4 linked regions of the Flammeovirga agarivorans genome follow. The protein of the gene in region 1 binds, or shares a complex with, the protein of each later gene. Links are inferred from orthologs where the notes say so. Each region holds a gene or a part of one and is shown in the gene's direction. Other genes may lie near its edges.

The links.
Region 2: the proteins of HGP29_RS15730 (region 1) and HGP29_RS23440 are in contact, whole or in part, in a cryo-EM structure (PDB 6ZJN), measured with the Thermus thermophilus proteins. The link is inferred for Flammeovirga agarivorans from one-to-one orthologs. Residues at the interface, in WP_223903221.1 of Thermus thermophilus: Pro35, Ser36, Asp139, Gly141, Ala142; in WP_096411122.1 of Thermus thermophilus: Ala224, Glu225, Gln226, Glu227, Ala295, Trp297, Phe298, Arg299.
Region 3: the proteins of HGP29_RS15730 (region 1) and HGP29_RS00500 are in contact, whole or in part, in a cryo-EM structure (PDB 6ZJN), measured with the Thermus thermophilus proteins. The link is inferred for Flammeovirga agarivorans from one-to-one orthologs. Residues at the interface, in WP_223903221.1 of Thermus thermophilus: Met26, Thr27, Asn29, Gly31, Pro32, His34; in WP_096411116.1 of Thermus thermophilus: Glu45, Ser46, Asn48, Pro50, Ala51, Gly52, Glu53.
Region 4: the proteins of HGP29_RS15730 (region 1) and HGP29_RS25895 are in contact, whole or in part, in a cryo-EM structure (PDB 6KHJ), measured with the Thermosynechococcus vestitus proteins. The link is inferred for Flammeovirga agarivorans from one-to-one orthologs. Residues at the interface, in WP_011057128.1 of Thermosynechococcus vestitus: Pro17, His18, His19, Pro20, Ser21, Met22, Val25, Arg27, Met29, Thr31, Ile38, Asp39, Cys40, Glu41, Pro42, Val43, Ile44, Gly45, Tyr46, Leu47, His48, Arg49, Gly50, Met51, Lys53, Ile54, Asn57, Arg58, Pro65, Tyr66; in WP_011056552.1 of Thermosynechococcus vestitus: Leu46, Met47, Tyr48, Thr50, Ala51, Cys52, Phe54, Ile55, Glu56, Ala58, Ala59, Ile61, Gly62, Ser63, Arg64, Phe65, Asn76, Pro78, Thr89, Thr91, Lys93, Met94, Ala97, Leu101, Met123, Phe124, Ser126, Asp127, Ser128, Tyr129.

The regions. Positions count from the first base shown.
Region 1 is NZ_JABAIL010000004.1:694,631-698,915, forward strand. What follows is about bases 843-3,738. They hold HGP29_RS15730 (NADH-quinone oxidoreductase subunit D), read left to right. Parts: upstream 843-1,628; coding sequence 1,629-2,849; downstream 2,850-3,738. Other genes in these bases: HGP29_RS15725 (DUF349 domain-containing protein), read right to left, coding at 843-1,360; HGP29_RS15735 (glycosyltransferase family 4 protein), read left to right, coding at 2,878-3,738. In the rest of the region: more of HGP29_RS15725, read right to left, coding at 1-842; more of HGP29_RS15735, read left to right, coding at 3,739-4,140; HGP29_RS15740 (potassium channel family protein), read right to left, coding at 4,137-4,285.
Region 2 is NZ_JABAIL010000010.1:103,567-107,825, reverse strand. The notes cover bases 963-3,832. They hold HGP29_RS23440 (complex I subunit 1/NuoH family protein), read left to right. Parts: upstream 963-1,791; coding sequence 1,792-2,874; downstream 2,875-3,832. Other genes in these bases: HGP29_RS23430 (hypothetical protein), read left to right, coding at 3,643-3,832; HGP29_RS23435 (hypothetical protein), read right to left, coding at 2,871-3,464; HGP29_RS23445 (DUF5686 and carboxypeptidase-like regulatory domain-containing protein), read right to left, coding at 963-1,543. Also shown: more of HGP29_RS23445, read right to left, coding at 1-962; more of HGP29_RS23430, read left to right, coding at 3,833-4,259. UniProt on the Escherichia coli protein: NDH-1 shuttles electrons from NADH, via FMN and iron-sulfur (Fe-S) centers, to quinones in the respiratory chain. The immediate electron acceptor for the enzyme in this species is believed to be ubiquinone.
Region 3 is NZ_JABAIL010000001.1:101,688-105,871, forward strand. The notes cover bases 885-3,679. They hold HGP29_RS00500 (NADH-quinone oxidoreductase subunit A), read left to right. Parts: upstream 885-1,945; coding sequence 1,946-2,413; downstream 2,414-3,679. Other genes in these bases: sdaAA (L-serine ammonia-lyase, iron-sulfur-dependent, subunit alpha), read right to left, coding at 950-1,852; HGP29_RS00505 (hypothetical protein), read left to right, coding at 2,421-3,679. In the rest of the region: mazG (nucleoside triphosphate pyrophosphohydrolase), read left to right, coding at 1-583; HGP29_RS00490 (hypothetical protein), read left to right, coding at 718-882; more of HGP29_RS00505, read left to right, coding at 3,680-3,809; HGP29_RS00510 (SdiA-regulated domain-containing protein), read left to right, coding at 3,822-4,184. UniProt on the Escherichia coli protein: NDH-1 shuttles electrons from NADH, via FMN and iron-sulfur (Fe-S) centers, to quinones in the respiratory chain. The immediate electron acceptor for the enzyme in this species is believed to be ubiquinone.
Region 4 is NZ_JABAIL010000014.1:19,294-23,487, forward strand. What follows is about bases 1-2,805. They hold HGP29_RS25895 (NADH-quinone oxidoreductase subunit B), read left to right. Parts: upstream 1-1,041; coding sequence 1,042-1,569; downstream 1,570-2,805. Other genes in these bases: hemC (hydroxymethylbilane synthase), read left to right, coding at 88-1,017; HGP29_RS25900 (NADH-quinone oxidoreductase subunit C), read left to right, coding at 1,569-2,060; HGP29_RS25905 (CUB domain-containing protein), read right to left, coding at 2,145-2,805. In the rest of the region: more of HGP29_RS25905, read right to left, coding at 2,806-4,194. UniProt on the Escherichia coli protein: NDH-1 shuttles electrons from NADH, via FMN and iron-sulfur (Fe-S) centers, to quinones in the respiratory chain. The immediate electron acceptor for the enzyme in this species is ubiquinone.

The DNA.
Region 1 (4,285 bases):
TTCTCTTATTTCTCTTTCTTTCAAAGAAAGTATCACAAGCTGCCTTAAATTCAGCATATACTGAATCTCTGAATTTTTCAGGAACAGGACCAATACTTTTCCACTCTTTTTGTAAAGCGATTAAAGCATCAGCTGTTGCATTCCAATCTGAAGAATCTTTAATTTCTTCTGCTTTTGCAACTAAAACCTTCTTCTTCTCTAAGTTCTCTGCTCTTTGAGCTTCAAGTACTTCGAAGAATTTATTTTTGTTTGCGAAGAACTGTTTGAAGTTTGCCCAGAATTGTTTGTTAATTCCGTTAGCTACTTCTCTTGGTACTGGACCAATTTCTTCCCATTCCTTTTGAACCGCTAATAAACGCTTAGTTTCTTCATTCCACTCTTTAATACGATCTGTATTGAATGTTGAGAACGGCTCTACTTTTAAACATAAAGCTTGCTTTAATTTCATGTTCTCATCAAGAACTTTCTTGAATTCTTCAGCGTGCTTACGTTTTTTATCATATATCTTATCAGAAATCTCTTTGAAAGAATTCCAGATAGTGTCTTTTTCTTCTTTTGGTACAGGACCAATATTTCTGAATTCCTCATGAAGGCTATTTAATGAAACTACAGCCTCACTAATATTTTCTACTTCAAGAAGTTTTTCAGCTCTTTCAATTAAAGCTTTTTTCGCTTTTAAGTTATGCTGTCTATCAAGTTCTTTTAATTCGAACTCGATACTCATTTGATCATAGAAACGATCAAGTAAAGCACCGTAAGTTTTGTAGATTTCATCAGCAAACTGTTGTGGTACAGCACCTGTTGCTTTCCATTCTTTTTGTAATTCCTTGATCTTGTTCATGACACCTTTATCATCAGTTGTCTCGATCAATTCTTTTACTTGGTTAATAATGCTACGCTTCTTCTTTAAGTTGTCCTCACGCATTTTTTGCATTTGCTCAAAATGTTGACGACGTGCATTTTTAACTGCGTAGAAAGCATCATTAAATGTTTTGACATCAGCATCTTGATATTCAAAACCTTCTACATCACCGTTCTTCTCTAAGAATTCAGCTTTAGCAGCAGCCTCTTCTTCTTGTCTAATCGGATCAAAGTATTCTTTAATCTTTTTAGAGATTCTTTCAGCTTTAACAACATCACTATTGTTAACAAGCTTACTGATTTCAGCAAGTAATTCTGATTTAGAATGATTACTAAAATCTTGATCTTCTTGAAGCTCCTCTTCTACTGATACTTCATCATCTCCAAAATCTGCAACATCATCCATATCTGCAACATCATCAAATTGTGCTACAGTGTTTTCAGTTACATTTTGTTCGTTTAACTCATTGTTTTGAGTTTCGTCCTGTGATGTACTCATCTTTTAAAACGATTTTAAGTGCGTCAATAATTACAACCGACCATTTCGAAAAAAATGAAATGGACCTTTGGTATAGGTTTGTTTCTACAGACCAATATACCGTCAAAATACGGAAGCAAAAATACTCTTAATTTCTTATCTATTCTAACCAAAACACAATTTTACTCCGTTTTTGCATTAATTTTTTTAATCTTTGTAACATGAGTGTCACTTTATTGATTTATTGACAACAATAGGTCAACTTTGCAGTAAAGACAAACAGCTTTCAATGGAAAAAAGACAAGTTCAATATCAGTTTGATGAGCAACATTTAAAAAACTCATCTAAAAATTTTTACGATCCGTCTAAACTTAGAACGGAAGAAATGGTACTTAATTTGGGTCCTCATCACCCTGCTACACATGGTGTACTTAGAGTGGAGGTGCTCACTGATGGTGAATATGTCGTTGATGTCACTCCTCATTTGGGGTATCTGCACCGCTGTTTCGAGAAACATGCAGAAAACCTAAACTTTCAACAAATTATCCCTTACGTAGACCGTATGGATTACGTAGCCTCTATGAATTCAGAGCATGCTTTTGCAATGGGTGTTGAAAAAATGATGGGAATTGATCACAAAATTCCAAAAAGAGTAGAATACATTAGAGTTCTTGTTGCTGAACTTAATCGTATCGCTTCGCATTTTATAGCTGTAGGTACTTATGTTCTTGATATTGGTGCCACTACTCCATTTTTATGGGTAATGAGAGACAGAGAACACATTTTAAGAATGTTAGAATGGGCTTCTGGTGCTCGAATGCTCTATAATTATATTTGGGTGGGAGGATTATACTATGATGTTCCTGTTGGTTTTGAAGAAAGATGTCTTGAGTTTGTCAATTATCTAAAGCCTAAACTACAAGAGTTTAGAGAAATGATTATCGACAATAAAATCTTTGTTGAAAGAACTGCTAATGTTGGTGTTCTACCGTTAAGTACAGCGATTGATTATGCTTGTTCCGGACCAGTACTTAGAGGTTCAGGAGTAGCACATGATTTAAGAAGAGTTGATGCTTATTCAGTCTATCCAGAACTAGATTTTGATATTCCTGTAGGTAAAGGTCTGATGGGTAGCGTGGGCGATTGCTGGGACAGAACTTATGTAAGAGTTGAAGAGTGTTGGGAGTCCTTAAAAATAATTGAGCAGTCTGCCAATATTTTACTTAAAGAACATAAAAGAGATAGAACATTTGATCCTCAAGCATTAGTTCCAAAGAAAATTAGACCTAAAGCAATGGATTTTTATGCTAGAGCTGAAGGTCCAAAAGGAGAATTAGGCTTCTTCATGAGAACAAATGGAAAATCTGATATTCCAGAAAGATTAAAAGCTAGATCTTGTTGTTTCTGTAACTTATCCGTATTACCTGAAATTTCAAAAGGGGTATTGCTTTCTGATCTGATTGCAATTATGGGATCTATTGATATCATTATGGGTGAAGTTGACCGTTAATATTTTGTAGGGAAGGAAAAGGTAATCAATGACTTTGTATTCAGATACTATTTTAAAGAGTACAGATAAAGCGAAGAATGATCAAAAACTAAATATTTGCATCATCACTCACTGCTACCCTCCTGATTTTGGTGCAGCACCTCATCAATATGAACATATGGCCAAGTCTTTTCAAAAAGAAGGTCACTATGTTTCTGTAATCACTTCTCATCCCTACTATCCTAGTGGAAAATTAAAAAAAGAAGATCGATACAAATTCATTTCAGAAACGAATGAAAATGGAATTACTGTAAGAAGACATTGGTTATTGCCATCTCAGAAAAACAACTCTTTATTGAGATTGATCAGTATGATGACAATGCTAATGAGTATGCTCTTCTCTTTGCCTTATTTGAAGAGGAACAAAATAGATCTAATCATCTGTCAAACACCACCAATATCATTACCTTTTTTAGCTATTCTTGCAAAAAAAAGATACAATATACCTATTATCTTAAATGTCTCTGATTTGTGGCCTCAAGCCATGGTCGATATTAATCATTTAAAAAAGTCTTCATTCACTTATAAACTACTTCATAAGGTAGAAAAGTATTTCTACAAAAAAGCGGATCATATTGTAACACAGTCTATTGAATCCCAGGAATATATTCAACAACTAGGCTTTCAAAAACCTCAAATTTATCGTATTGGAGCTGATATCGACACCTTTAAACCATCAGATAAAGATCTAAATGAAAAAAGGTATAAAATGGTATATATGGGTGTTCTTGGGGTAGCACATGGACTGTCTCAACTCATCAATCAAATTCCTTTTGATAGATTAGGAATTGATTTCCATATTTATGGTAATGGTATTGACCTTCCAAAAATCAAACATATTATTAAAGAAAAAGGGCTTAATTCAATCCAAGTTTTTGAGCCAATTCTTTATCAAAAAGTACCTCAAGTCTTACAGGAATATGATTTTGCATTTATCTCTCAAATTAATTATGTGAGAGGCACTCTTCCTGCAAAATTATTTGAGAGTTTGAGTATGGGTTTACCTATCATTTTTCATGGTGATGGCGAAGGTGCTAAAATTGTTAAAGAAAATGACTGTGGTTGGGTATCAAATCCTAATGCTCCAGAAGAATTAGTCATTAACTTAAAAGAAATCACACAAAGTAACAGGAATGTTCTGATAAAAAAAGGTCAAAACGCCCGTACATTATGTACCCAACATTTTGACCGTGATCAACAGTTTACCAATTTAATGAAAACTGTCTATCAGAATTTCACTACCAAGTCTTAAGAAACCATATCAGCGATATTTTTCACTCTTTCTTTACCTCCTGCAATTACTAAAGTATGATTCTCAGTTAATGTGATATCTCTGAAGTCTTGAATATATACCTTCTCTTCCCCTTCCTTATTACAGTTAGAAGAATTCTCTTTTA
Region 2 (4,259 bases), on another replicon or contig:
AAGCTTTGTCTTTTGCTCCATATCCTACAAAACCACTAAAAGCCACCTTTTTACTGAATTCATTATTCGTTTGAAACCCCAATTGAAAACGATGCTTCTCAACACTATTATATGCATATAGAAAAGGAATAGGTCCAAGTTCTATTGGCCCAAATTTCTTGTGTCCAGAGCCAATCATATCCCCGACAGAAGAGATTAGTTTTACTCGAGGTGTAGCTTCCGCTGAGTCGATCATTGCGTAGACTTGACTTTCTTCATTAGAAAGCTGGTTGGGTCGGTGCTGTTGCCAGTAAGCCTCATCTTTAGTCTCAATAAGTGCATCAGGGTCTAAGGACGTAGGTTGTTCGTAAAATATTCTAGATTTGGGCTGATTAACGATAAAATCTTGATTATTGATTTTGATTTTTAGTTTTACTTTTGCCCAACGGTCAGCTATTTTACCAATTGAAATGATAAAGTTTTGTTGTTGTGGTAGCCAGGCTAATTTACTGTCATCATAAGCAACAGGTAAATACTCTTGATCAATATGTACACTATCAATAAAGTTGATATTCGCTCCTTTCCCAAGAATAGCATCCATTTTCACTAAAGCGTAGTTATGTGTTGAATCTGCAATAAATATGGCTCCTTTAAATGCTAAATCTTCTTCTCTTCTTGGTTCAAATTCTATCTTATGACATTGTACTCCTTGTACTTCTACTTTTTTAGGTTGAAGCGTGTAATCATAATAATTTCTCCATTCTGAAGTGATAGGAGAAATGAATTGCTTATTCAAAAAGGAGAAGGAATTTTGATATAAATTAAAATCGACGAACGACGATCCAACAATTTGTGATACCATTTCATCATCATCCGGGCCTAAACTTTGAATCCTCGATTTTTTGATGACTTCAGTTTTTGCATCTGGATTCCTTATATAATAAACATCAGAAAGGGTTTCAGAGGAGAAAATAGGGATAATGGGTTTTCCGTTTTTATCTTTGATCGGTTCAAATGTTTTATATGAATCTAGAATGTCTTTAACAACTTTCTTCTTTTTGAAATTTTCATTGACATTGCCTACCCAAATATCAGTCTTTGTATAACTACCATATTGATAAGCCTTTAAGTCTCTTACATCATTTCTATTTTTATACTTTTGTACATTTCTTAAGATTGCCCAAGCAGGGTTTTCCCATTTTCTTGACTTAATAACTACTTCTTCTAATTCAGTTGCAGACTCTTTGAGTTTTATTATGATTTTTTTCTCTTTTCCTCCTTTGGCAATTTTCTTTTTACATAATTCATATCCAGTAAATTTTGCAACTATAGTATTGTTTGCTGAAACATCTTTTACTTTAATTGTGAATAGACCATTGATATCGGTGAGAGAACCATTCGTAGTTCCTTCAATAAACACACTGGCATAAGGAATAGGATCGTTTGTTTTTGCATCGATCACTTGCCCTTTAATGAAAAACTCTTGAGCAAAAGTGACTTGAAATGAAAACAACCAACCAAGAAGAATAGTGAGTAAAAAGTGGCTTTGTAAGTTGAATCTCATGAAAAAAATCAGTAAAATCAATTACTGAGGTTTGATAATTTGATAAATAGAATCTTGAAATAGAATGATGTACCTTCAAATTGTTGAGGTATATATGCAAAATATCAAAAAGTATGTTTGAACAAAAGAATATGTCTTTACTTTTTTAAATCTTCATTAAAACCCTCTATTTATTATCACTTTTCTCTTTCTTTTAGGGATAATGTTGAGGATTGATTAAATTGCCGCTTCATTTTTGAAAAGAAACTATGCTAGCACTTATTTTTTATCTTCCTTTCATTTTAGTATTTGCTCTTGTTGGAGTTTATGCAGAACGTAAAGTATCTGCATGGATGCAAGATAGAATGGGGCCTGTAAATGTTGGACCAAAAGGTCTATTACAAACATTGGCAGATATCCTTAAGCTAATGATGAAAGAGGATGTAATTCCGAAAGTTGCAGATAAGCCAATATTTAAAGTTGCACCCATCTTAATTTTTATGCCTGTATTCTCAGCATTTGCTGTAATGCCTTTTACCAATGGTATTTATGGGTCAGATTCTAACGTAGGTGTATTTTACATTCTTGCAATTTTATCTCTAGAAGTTTTAGGAATTATAGCTGCAGGTTGGTCTTCAAATAACAAATACTCATTGTACGGAGCAATGCGTTCTGCCGCCCAGATGGTTTCTTATGAAGTCCCGTTAGGCTTAGCTGTATTGTGTGTAGTAATGACTGCACAGACTTTAAATACAGAAGTAATTTCTCTTCAACAGGGAATTCTATCTCCAGATACTAATTATCTTTTTGGAATAAAAGCCTTGGGTATTGATGTGACTGGGCTTGGAGGCTTTTTGAATTGGAATATTTTCAGGAGCCCGTTCTTATTGGTAGCCTTCGTGATATTCTATATTTCATCTCTAGCGGAAGCGAATAGAGCACCTTTTGATTTACCAGAGGCTGAATCAGAAATTATTGCAGGTTATCATACCGAATACTCAGGAATGCGTTTTGCCTTTATGATGTTGGCAGAATATGGTGTAATGTTACTGGGCTGTGTGTTCGCAACGGTATTGTTTTTAGGTTCTTGGAACACACCATTTATTAATATAGGCCCCGTGAAATTAGCAGATTGGACTACTGGTGTAGCGGGAGAAATGTCAGGTTATCTTTGGGGGTTTGTATGGTTAATGAGTAAAACCATCTTTCTTGTTTTTGTACAAATGTGGATTCGTTGGTCATACCCAAGGTTAAGAGTGGATCAGCTGATGTCCCTATGTTGGAAATACCTTACTCCGGCAGGGTTAATACTTGTATTTATTACCGGAGTATGGCGTTTATTGATGATCTAAATTTCAAATAAGGTTTTTAGAGCCATCCATAAGTCTCTCTTTTTCTCTACATCCAAAAGGAGCTTGGTTAAACTGTCGGCTGCAACCGCAGGTTTTCCATCAATCTCTGTAGGGACATATTTAGGTACAGACTCACTGGATAGTGGACTCTCGTTCTTATTGATAAAATATAAATAATATTGAGGAGACAACTTTTCTATTAATTTAGGAAGGTTGTCTTTTTGTTCTAAAACATTGATAACAGCTACTTCTTGTAGTGTTAATTGCAGTGCACCAATTATTTTTAACAGAAGTTGAAATTCTTTGCTTCTAAATATATCCACACCGCTATGCTCAATGAAAATAGTGATATATCGCTTATTTTCACCATAATAATCAGTAGGTAATTGTTTCTTAATTGCCTTTTTGATAGGTGTAGCAACAACAGGAGTAGGTGATGTTTTCTTCTCCTTTATCTCTTGTTCATCTCCTGTAGTGTTTAGTTGATCTAACTCTTCTTCAGGAATTTCTATATCCTCTAATTCTTCAGGGAAGAGGTATAGTGTATCGAACATCTGTGATAAAAATCCTAATTCATTTTCTTTATCCATAACCTCAAAGGTAAAGAATTTTCTAATTTATTAGGTTGAAATATTCTGTAAGAATTAATCCCGCCTTCCTAATATTTATATAATATTACCTAAAATCTTTCCTATTTTTTTTGATATATAATATTTACAATTATTTTTGGTCTGAAATTTTTTAGAAACCTAATCGAAAAATTAGATTATGACTTTTAGTGCTCAATTAAAGCAGGTTGGAAAGATCGCGTTGGCATGTGGTTTAGCTACTACAATGGTGGCATGTGGCGGTGCTTCTGATTCGTCAAAAAAAGAAGAAGCAAAAAAGGAAATCGCAGCACAAAAAGCGGCTTCTGCAGATTTTAATATCATCTTAAATAATGCTCCAGACCCAACTTCTATTCCAGTATTATTAGAAAGAAGTGGTGCTGAATTCGATGCATCTTTACTGAACTCAAAAGATAAAGTAAAATCATATACATTATCAGAAGCAGCATCAGCTTTAAACTTTGGTGTTTATATTTCTGATATCGCATACCTTTCAGCTTCTAATAAATCACAAGAAGCGATTGATTACTTCACAACTGCTAAGCAGTTATCAGATAAGTTAGGTGTTTCACAAGCAATGGGTAAAGATGTAAGTGAAAAACTTGAAGCAGCTTTATCTGATAAAGATGCAATGTTGAAAGTAATTTCTGACTCTGAAGGTAAAGTAAAAGCATTCTTAAATACAAACTCTCAATACGATGTTGCAGCGTTGATCATTACAGGTTCAACTCTTGAAGCATTACACGTATCTTGTGGTTTAGTGAAAAATGCTCCAAA
Region 3 (4,184 bases), on another replicon or contig:
TTATTCGAAGATAGGTTCTGAAACTAATGATTTTGATATCACAGATGTGATTAATAGTATTTGTGAAAAGCTGATCGTAAGACACCCTCATATCTACGGAGATACCGAAGTAGAAGATGCTGATGATGTAGCTAGAAATTGGGAACTGATAAAGCTCAAAGAAAAAGAAAATAAAAAGAAAACAGTGTTAGGAGGCGTTCCTAAATCACTTCCAGCTATTGTAAAAGCCTTACGTATTCAAGAAAAATCTGCAGGAGTCGGGTTTGAATGGGAAAATAAAGAAGATGTTTGGAAAAAGGTGACAGAAGAAATTGATGAACTTCATCACGAAGTGGAAGTACATGATCAAGGGACTGATAATCTAGAAAAGATAGAAGACGAATTTGGAGATGTGATGTTTTCGATGATCAATTACGCGAGATTCCTAAATATCAATCCATCAGATGCTTTAGAGAAGACAAATAAGAAGTTTATTACTCGATTTAACTATATAGAAGAAAAAATGAATCAACAAGGAATCAGTTTTGAAGAGGCTACTCTGGAGCAAATGGATAAACTTTGGGAAGAAAGTAAAAAAAAATAAAAAAAAGCATTCATTTTTTGTCTTAAAATTGATTCCGGTTGTCATATAACCAAACGGATGTCATTTGATACATGAAATGTATCAAATAATAACGGAGGTTAGATTCAATCAATTGTTCGTAAAAAATTCAAGTTATGGTAACTATCAGTTTTAAGAAGAAAAATAACGCATCTCATGCTGTAAAGAAAAACTACGCTGATCAATTCGAAGTTGCTTTAAAAAACTTAGAACTTTTCACTGTAGAAGAAAGAGAAAGAAACAAGCTAGAATTGAGTAAAAAATTTCAAGGATATATTTAGTCTATAAGTATATATATTGAAGGCTGATTTGCATAATGTTTATATGTAAATCAGCCTTTTTTTATGCCTATTCTTCAGAAGAATCTATGATATCAATATCAGAAATCAACACTTTCTTAGAAATACTCTTACCAGTAGGAGTTGCAGCTAAGCCTCCTAATGCAGTTTCTTTATATCGATCTTCCATACTTTGGCCTACTTCTCCCATGGCATCAACGCATTCGTCTACAGGAATAACACCGCTAACATTAGCGATTGCAATCTGAGCGGATGAATTGGCAATAGCAGCAGCGCTCGCATTTCTTACAACACATGGCACTTCTACCAAGCCAGCAACTGGGTCGCAAACTAAACCTAGCATACATTGCGTAGTGATGGCAACAGCATTAAATATCATATCAATATCACCACCTAAACAATAGGTAATAGCACCCGAAGCCATAGCGGCAGCAGTACCTGTTTCTGCTTGACATCCTCCAACAGCTCCTGCAATTCCAGATTTTTTCTCCATTATTAATGCAATACCTGCTGATATTAATAAGGCTTCATGAATCTTTTCATCATCAATTTGATGTATTTCCTGAAGAGTAACCAAGACACCTGGTAGAATACCAGATGCACCAGCAGTTGGGGCAGCAACCACTCTACCCATACAAGAGTTTACCTCTTTTGCGGCAAGGGCTCTTGCTACTAAAAGTTTAAATTCTTCCGATAGAACATTAATCGGAGATTTATATACCTTTTTACCTCCATTTTCAATCATTCCTGATCGTGAAGTCATATCTTCTGAAAGTCCTGTTTTTACAGCATCTTTCATTACAGCAAATGCTTGTGTTAAAGCAGTTTTGATCTCTTCGCTTGTACGTTCCTTTTCTCGGATTTCATATTCCAAAACAGGTTTGTAAAGAGGTGCATTTTTCTTTTCGCAGTAGTCTTTCCACTCCGAAAAAGTTTCAAAAAGTACGGTCATGTTATGATAGTGTCTATATGGTTAGTATTTTTATCGAAATTTACACAAAAGAAACACTTAGAGTTGATTTTTTCTATATTTATGGGTAATCAAATGCTAACAGACTTCGGGAATATACTGTTATTCGTAATTGTGGCAGTAATTTTCTCATTAGGAGGCTTATTTACAGCTTTCTTATTACGACCTAGTCGACCAAATCATGAAAAGTTGACTACATATGAAAGTGGTGAAGACCCTTTAGGTTCTGCATGGGGAAGCTTTAATATCCGATTTTATATTGTAGCTTTGGTATTCTTACTATTTGAGGTTGAGATACTTTTCTTATTTCCATGGGCAACTGTTTTTGGCGATGCTGGAAAAATTGCAGAAACAGGAGGAAAATGGGGATGGTTTGCTTTAGTAGAGATTTTTTTATTTGTAGGAATATTGATTTTAGGTTTAGCTTATGTATGGCGTAAAGGCTATTTAGATTGGGTAAAACCTTCTTCAGTCAAACCAATTCAGGAAAAGAAAGACTTTGATAAATCACCTTACGAAGCTTTTAATAAAAAATACCAATAATCTAATTTTGAAAAAAGAATACATATATACCGTAATTATAGCAGCTATTTTTTCGTTCTGTTACTCTTGTACTCCAGAAGATGAGGTAATATCAACGGATCCAGGGTTTAACTTGGAGTTTTCTGTGGATACAGTATATTTTGATACTCTTTTTACTTCAAAAGAAGATGAAAATATTGATATGACGAGTATCACAAAGCGTTTTATGGTCTACAATAGAACCAATAACGCCGTGAATATCTCAGAAATATCTTTAAGTGATCCTAATAGTATTTATGGGTTGTTGATCAACGGTTTTGCTACTGAAAAAGTGGAAAATACTTTTTTAAGAGGTGGGGATAGTATGCTTATCCTTGCTGAAGCGAATATACCCTATCAGGATCAATCAGAAATATTAGAATACAACGCTGAAGTTAATTTCTTTACCAATGGTAACAGACAGAATGTTACGCTAAATGCATTTTCAGAAGACCCTTTTTATATATCTGGAGGCCCAATTGTGTTTGGTGATGTTGTATGGACAAAAGGAAGACCCTATGTTATTATAGATTCACTGTATATCGAACAAACATCATCTTTAACAGCAGAGGCAGGTACTAGAATTATTTTTGATAACGATGCTAAGTTATTAGTAAGTGGTTCATTGCAATTGCTAGGGACTACTGAAGACTCTGTTAGACTAGAAAGTATTCGTTTAGATAATCAGTATGAAAATGCACCTGGACAATGGGGGGGCATTATCTATGATTCTTTAAGTCATGATAATAAGATCTTTGGAACATTTTTGAGAAATGCCACGTTTGGATTATATATATATCATCCAGATAATGATACTGACGTAGATCTTCATATCGAAAATTCGACAATACAGAATATATCTCAAGTAGGTGTGTCTGTGATTAATGCAGATGTAAAAGTCGTTAACACTATTATAAGTCATACCATTAGCTATGCCTATGCACATGCATCTGGAGGTAATTGTGAGTTTCTTTACAATACTGTAGTAAATTCAAATACTGGTTTTTTCAGAGAAAGACCATCAGTAGCATTTGAAAGTGAAAAAGAAGATATTCAACTTACATTTATAAATAACATCATTTGGGGGTCATTATCTAATGAATTTTTGATCTCTGAGGGTGTAGTAGAAAAAAGTATTACAAATAATATTTTAAAAACAGAAAGCCAAGAAATCTCAACAGAAGATAATTTATTAAATCAAGATCCTTACTTCAGGTATCCTTATTCATATAACTTTCAACTGGCCGACGACAGTCCAGCAAGAGGGTTTGGGGTAGCTATTGAAGGAATAACAACGGATCAAATCGGAAATAATAGAACAACTCCTCCAGATGTCGGAGCATTGCAATGGCAAGAGGAAGTTGAAGAAATGCTTTAAATACAATAACTTTTGAAAAATTATTTAACCTTTTTATTAACTCTTAGTTTTTGTAGTGTATTCGCTCAAAAAAATAGCCAATTAGAATTTATTTCTATTCAACAATTAAATGATTACAAAGCTAGGTTTGACCTTAGTGGTATTAATATATACAACGATGAGGTTTTGATAGTAGCAGATAAGAGCGATAATAAATTTGTATATGTCTATACAGACCATGGAAATACATTTACTATTGATAATTCTAAATATATAATCGATTTCAACGAAAAAGTAGATTTTGAAGGAATCGCTGTCTATGGTGATGATGCCTATATTATCAATGAAAGTAATAATGAAGTTTACCGTTACAACTTAAAAACACAAGACTTTAAT
Region 4 (4,194 bases), on another replicon or contig:
TTTTTATTTTTAATATCTTATCGATCCCTAATTTGTTACCTCTACTCGCCTCAAAATTATTATCTTCGCACTTATATTAATAATAACATGATAGAGAGAGCAATAAAAATCGGTACTAGGAAAAGTAAGCTTGCTTTATGGCAAGCCGAATATGTTAAAGCACTTCTTGAACAAAATGGTTTAAAAGGTGAATTGGTGTTGATTGAAACTAAAGGAGATAAAATCTTAGATAGAGCATTATCGAAAATTGGTTCTAAAGGTGTTTTCACTGAAGAATTAGAAGACCAACTTCGTAATGGTGATATAGATATTGCAGTGCATAGTGCTAAAGATATGCAAGCTTCTTTAGGAGATGACTTTGAATTAATTGCTTTCACTGAAAGAGAAGCTTGTCATGATGTTTTCGTAAGTCATAAAAAAGGATTTACTGTAGATAAAGATAAAGAGTTTGTTATTGGTACTTCTTCAGTTAGAAGAGTTGCTATGCTTACAAAACATTTTCCTAATGCAAAGATTGTAGATGTTAGAGGTAATCTACAAACTCGTATTCAGAAAATGGAAGATGGATTATGTGATGTTCTTATGCTTGCATATGCTGGTGTTCATCGTATGGGTTATAACGATATGATTGTTCATGAACATCCATTAGATACGTTTACTCCTGCGACAGGACAAGGTTGTGTAGCCATCGAATCAGCTACGAATTTAGATCCTGAAGTAAGATCAGCTATTAGAAAAGCTATTAATAACGAAAAGACAGAAGTTTGCTTAAAAGCAGAAAGAGCTTTCTTAAAAGAACTTCAAGGCGGATGTAGTATCCCTGCTTTCTGTCTTGCTACATGGACTGCTGATAATGAACTAAAAATTACTGGAGGTTTAGCTCAAGCTAATACTGAAGAAATTAGATATACATATACCTGTTCTCCTGATGAAGTGGAATCAAAAGGAACACAGATAGCAAAAGACACACTAGCAAATGGAGGTGCTGAAATTTTAGCAGCACTGAAGAATTCATAAACTCAAACGAACAACTCAGTCTATATGAAAGGTTTATTGGACCAAAGATTTGGGCAAGGTGAAATTGTCATCTCTAAAGTAGATGATTTAATTAACTGGGCCCGATTATCATCATTCTGGCCACTAGGATTTGGCTTGGCATGTTGTGCAATTGAAATGATCACAACATGGTCATCAACCTACGATCTTGACCGCTTTGGTGTCATTCCAAGGGGTACACCTCGTCAATCTGATGCAATGATCATTTCTGGTACTGTAACTTTTAAGATGGCAGATAGAGTTCGACGTTTATATGAACAGATGGCAGAACCTAGGTATGTTATTTCTATGGGTAGTTGTGCCAATTGCGGTGGTCCTTACTGGGAACATGGATATAATGTAGTAAAAGGTGTGGATAGAATTATTCCTGTGGATGTCTATGTACCAGGATGTCCTCCAAGACCTGAAGCTCTTATTGGTGGTATCTTAAAATTAAGAGATGAAATCCGTAAGGAAACACTTATGGCACCTAAAGCTGTTGAACGATTAATGAACAAAGAAACTGTAAAATAATGACTACAGAAGAAATCGCTGCATTAATTCAGGAAAATATAAAAGACTGTGAGTTGGAGGTGAATACAAAGCTTCCGCAACATGAAATTGTTGTTCCTGCTGATAAAATTGAAGAAGTTTGTCAGTTTCTGAAAACAGATAAAACTACATTCTTCGATACTTTATCATGTTTAACAGGTCTTGATAATGGCCCTGCAAAAAAATCAATGGAAGTATTATACCACTTATATTCTATACCCAACGGTTATAGATTAACTCTAAAGGTGGTACTTGATAGAGAAGATCCAAAACTTCCATCTGTTACTTCTGTATGGAAAGCTGCCAATTGGCATGAAAGAGAAGCTTGGGACTTGGTAGGTATGAAATTTGAAAATCACCCTGATCTTCGTAGAATCCTATCTGCTGATGATTGGATTGGACATCCTTTACAAAAGGATTATAAAGAACAAGATACCTATCATGGCATTACAGTAAAATATGAAAAAGATTAATCTTTTTTAAATGATTAATCAAGCTATAAAAAAGAAGAGGTTAGAGTTATCAACTCTAACCTCATTTTGTTTTGTAAGATAGTTTTAACGTAAAATAAACCTTAGTGTCTTTTGGGTTGTTGCATCTCCAATTTGAATAATGTAGATACCACTATTCAGAGAAGGCAACAAGAGTTCTACGTTTTCTTGATTTGGTATAACAGCAAATTTCTTTATCAATTGGCCTGTTGAAGCATATACATTGGCAGAAACATGACCATTAAAAACATCCAATCCTTTTACAGACAATGTCTGATGTGAAGTTAGGATTGTTGGATAGATTAAAATATTTTTTGTCAAATCATCTTCTAAAGATGTAACCCCAGAATCACCTCCGTTATTATCATCTCCATCATCATCTGATTCTCCTTCCTCAAATTGAAGTTTAACATTATGGTTATAACTCAATCCTCCTTTATCTAAGAAAGTCATTTTTACCGTATAGTTTTCTAATTCATCAGCTGAGAAGTTTTTCTTAGCCATTAGCTTTCCATCTGATACTTCAAAGAAACCATCGTTATTCGTGAATTCTACAGTGTAACTATCTGTTTCATCAGGATCGATGACTAGGAAAGTACCAAAGGATGTCTCATTAGAAACTTCAAATGGAAAGATATCTTGATCTGATTCGTAAGTTATTTTTGTAATTCCCTCATTTACATCATTTATGTAAATTATAGTGCTTATCTCCTCAGTTTGTAAAAGGGTTGTATATTCAAATACAAGTTCCACTTCTGTTAGTTGCTCAAAATTTATTACTCTATTTAACCTGATTGAATCACCATCTAAATAGAAATAATTCGTTCCTTCTACTAAAGTTAAAGAGGCTTGTTTATTATACCCTACTACCCCAATAGCTGTATTTTTTTCGATATTTTCATCAATCTTATTGATACTAATTTCTACCGTTGGTGGAGTTAAATCAATGGTATAACTACGCGTCAATTCTGCTCCTCTAGCATCAGCAACAGTTAACTCTATATCAAAACTATTTTGTTCATAGAAGTTTAATTCATTAGCTACCTTTAGAAGATTACCATCAATATAAAAATTGCTATTATCAACACTAAAATTGTGAGAATCTAGTTCGTCTGCATCTTCAACTGATATTACTCCTACTAGCTCATCTTGAATTCCATCAATTATAGTATTTGAAAGGGATAATAAAGATGGAGCTGAGTTGGTATCACTAAAACTTTTCGATACTTCATAACTGTCTGAATATTTACCATTAGTGGCAATTACTTTATAGGTTCCATATTCAGTTCCGGTATATTGATTAGAAGTAGTGATCTCTAATTCCTCTTCATCTAAATACCATAAATACTGTGTACCCTCACCACCTAAATCTGTCGCTTCTAATGTAAAATTGGATGAATTAAAAGTGATATTAATATCAAAATCTATACTTTGACTTGTATGTGCGATATTAAATTCATCTTTTTCCATATAATCATAAACTTCATCCAAATGGCTAAAAGTTAATTGATTACTACTAACATCAAATTCCTCAAATGATAAATTCTCTGCAAAAGACAGATCTGATAATTCGTTATTTGAAGCATCAAAATAGCTTAATACAGATAGTTGATCAAGATCTATTAAAGAGGTTAATTGGTTATCCTTAATGATCAGTGTATCTAACTGTGATAAAGGAGATAAGCTCGGTAAGCTTGATAATAAATTACCTTGAATATATAATTTCTCTAGTGAACTTAAACCTTCAAAAGATTCGAAAGATTGTATTTTCGAATTAATCGCAACCAAGCTTTTTAAGGAAGTAAGCTTAGATTGTGTCTCTATTTTTTTTACCGGTGAATTAGATACATAAAGTTGCTCTAATTTTGGTAGGTTTAGCGTAGTAAGTTCCTCAATTTGTACATGACTGATATTTAAAACTCTCAAATATGAAAGCTTAGAGATAGAAGATGGAATTTCTCCATTTAAATTATTCTCATTTAAATTAATTTCTACAACATGTCCATTTTCCACAGTAACACCATACCAATTTTCAGCTAATTGATAAGATTTCCAGTTTGTATTTTCTACCCATTCTTCACCATTTAATGCATCATAGATATCATTAAGTGCATTG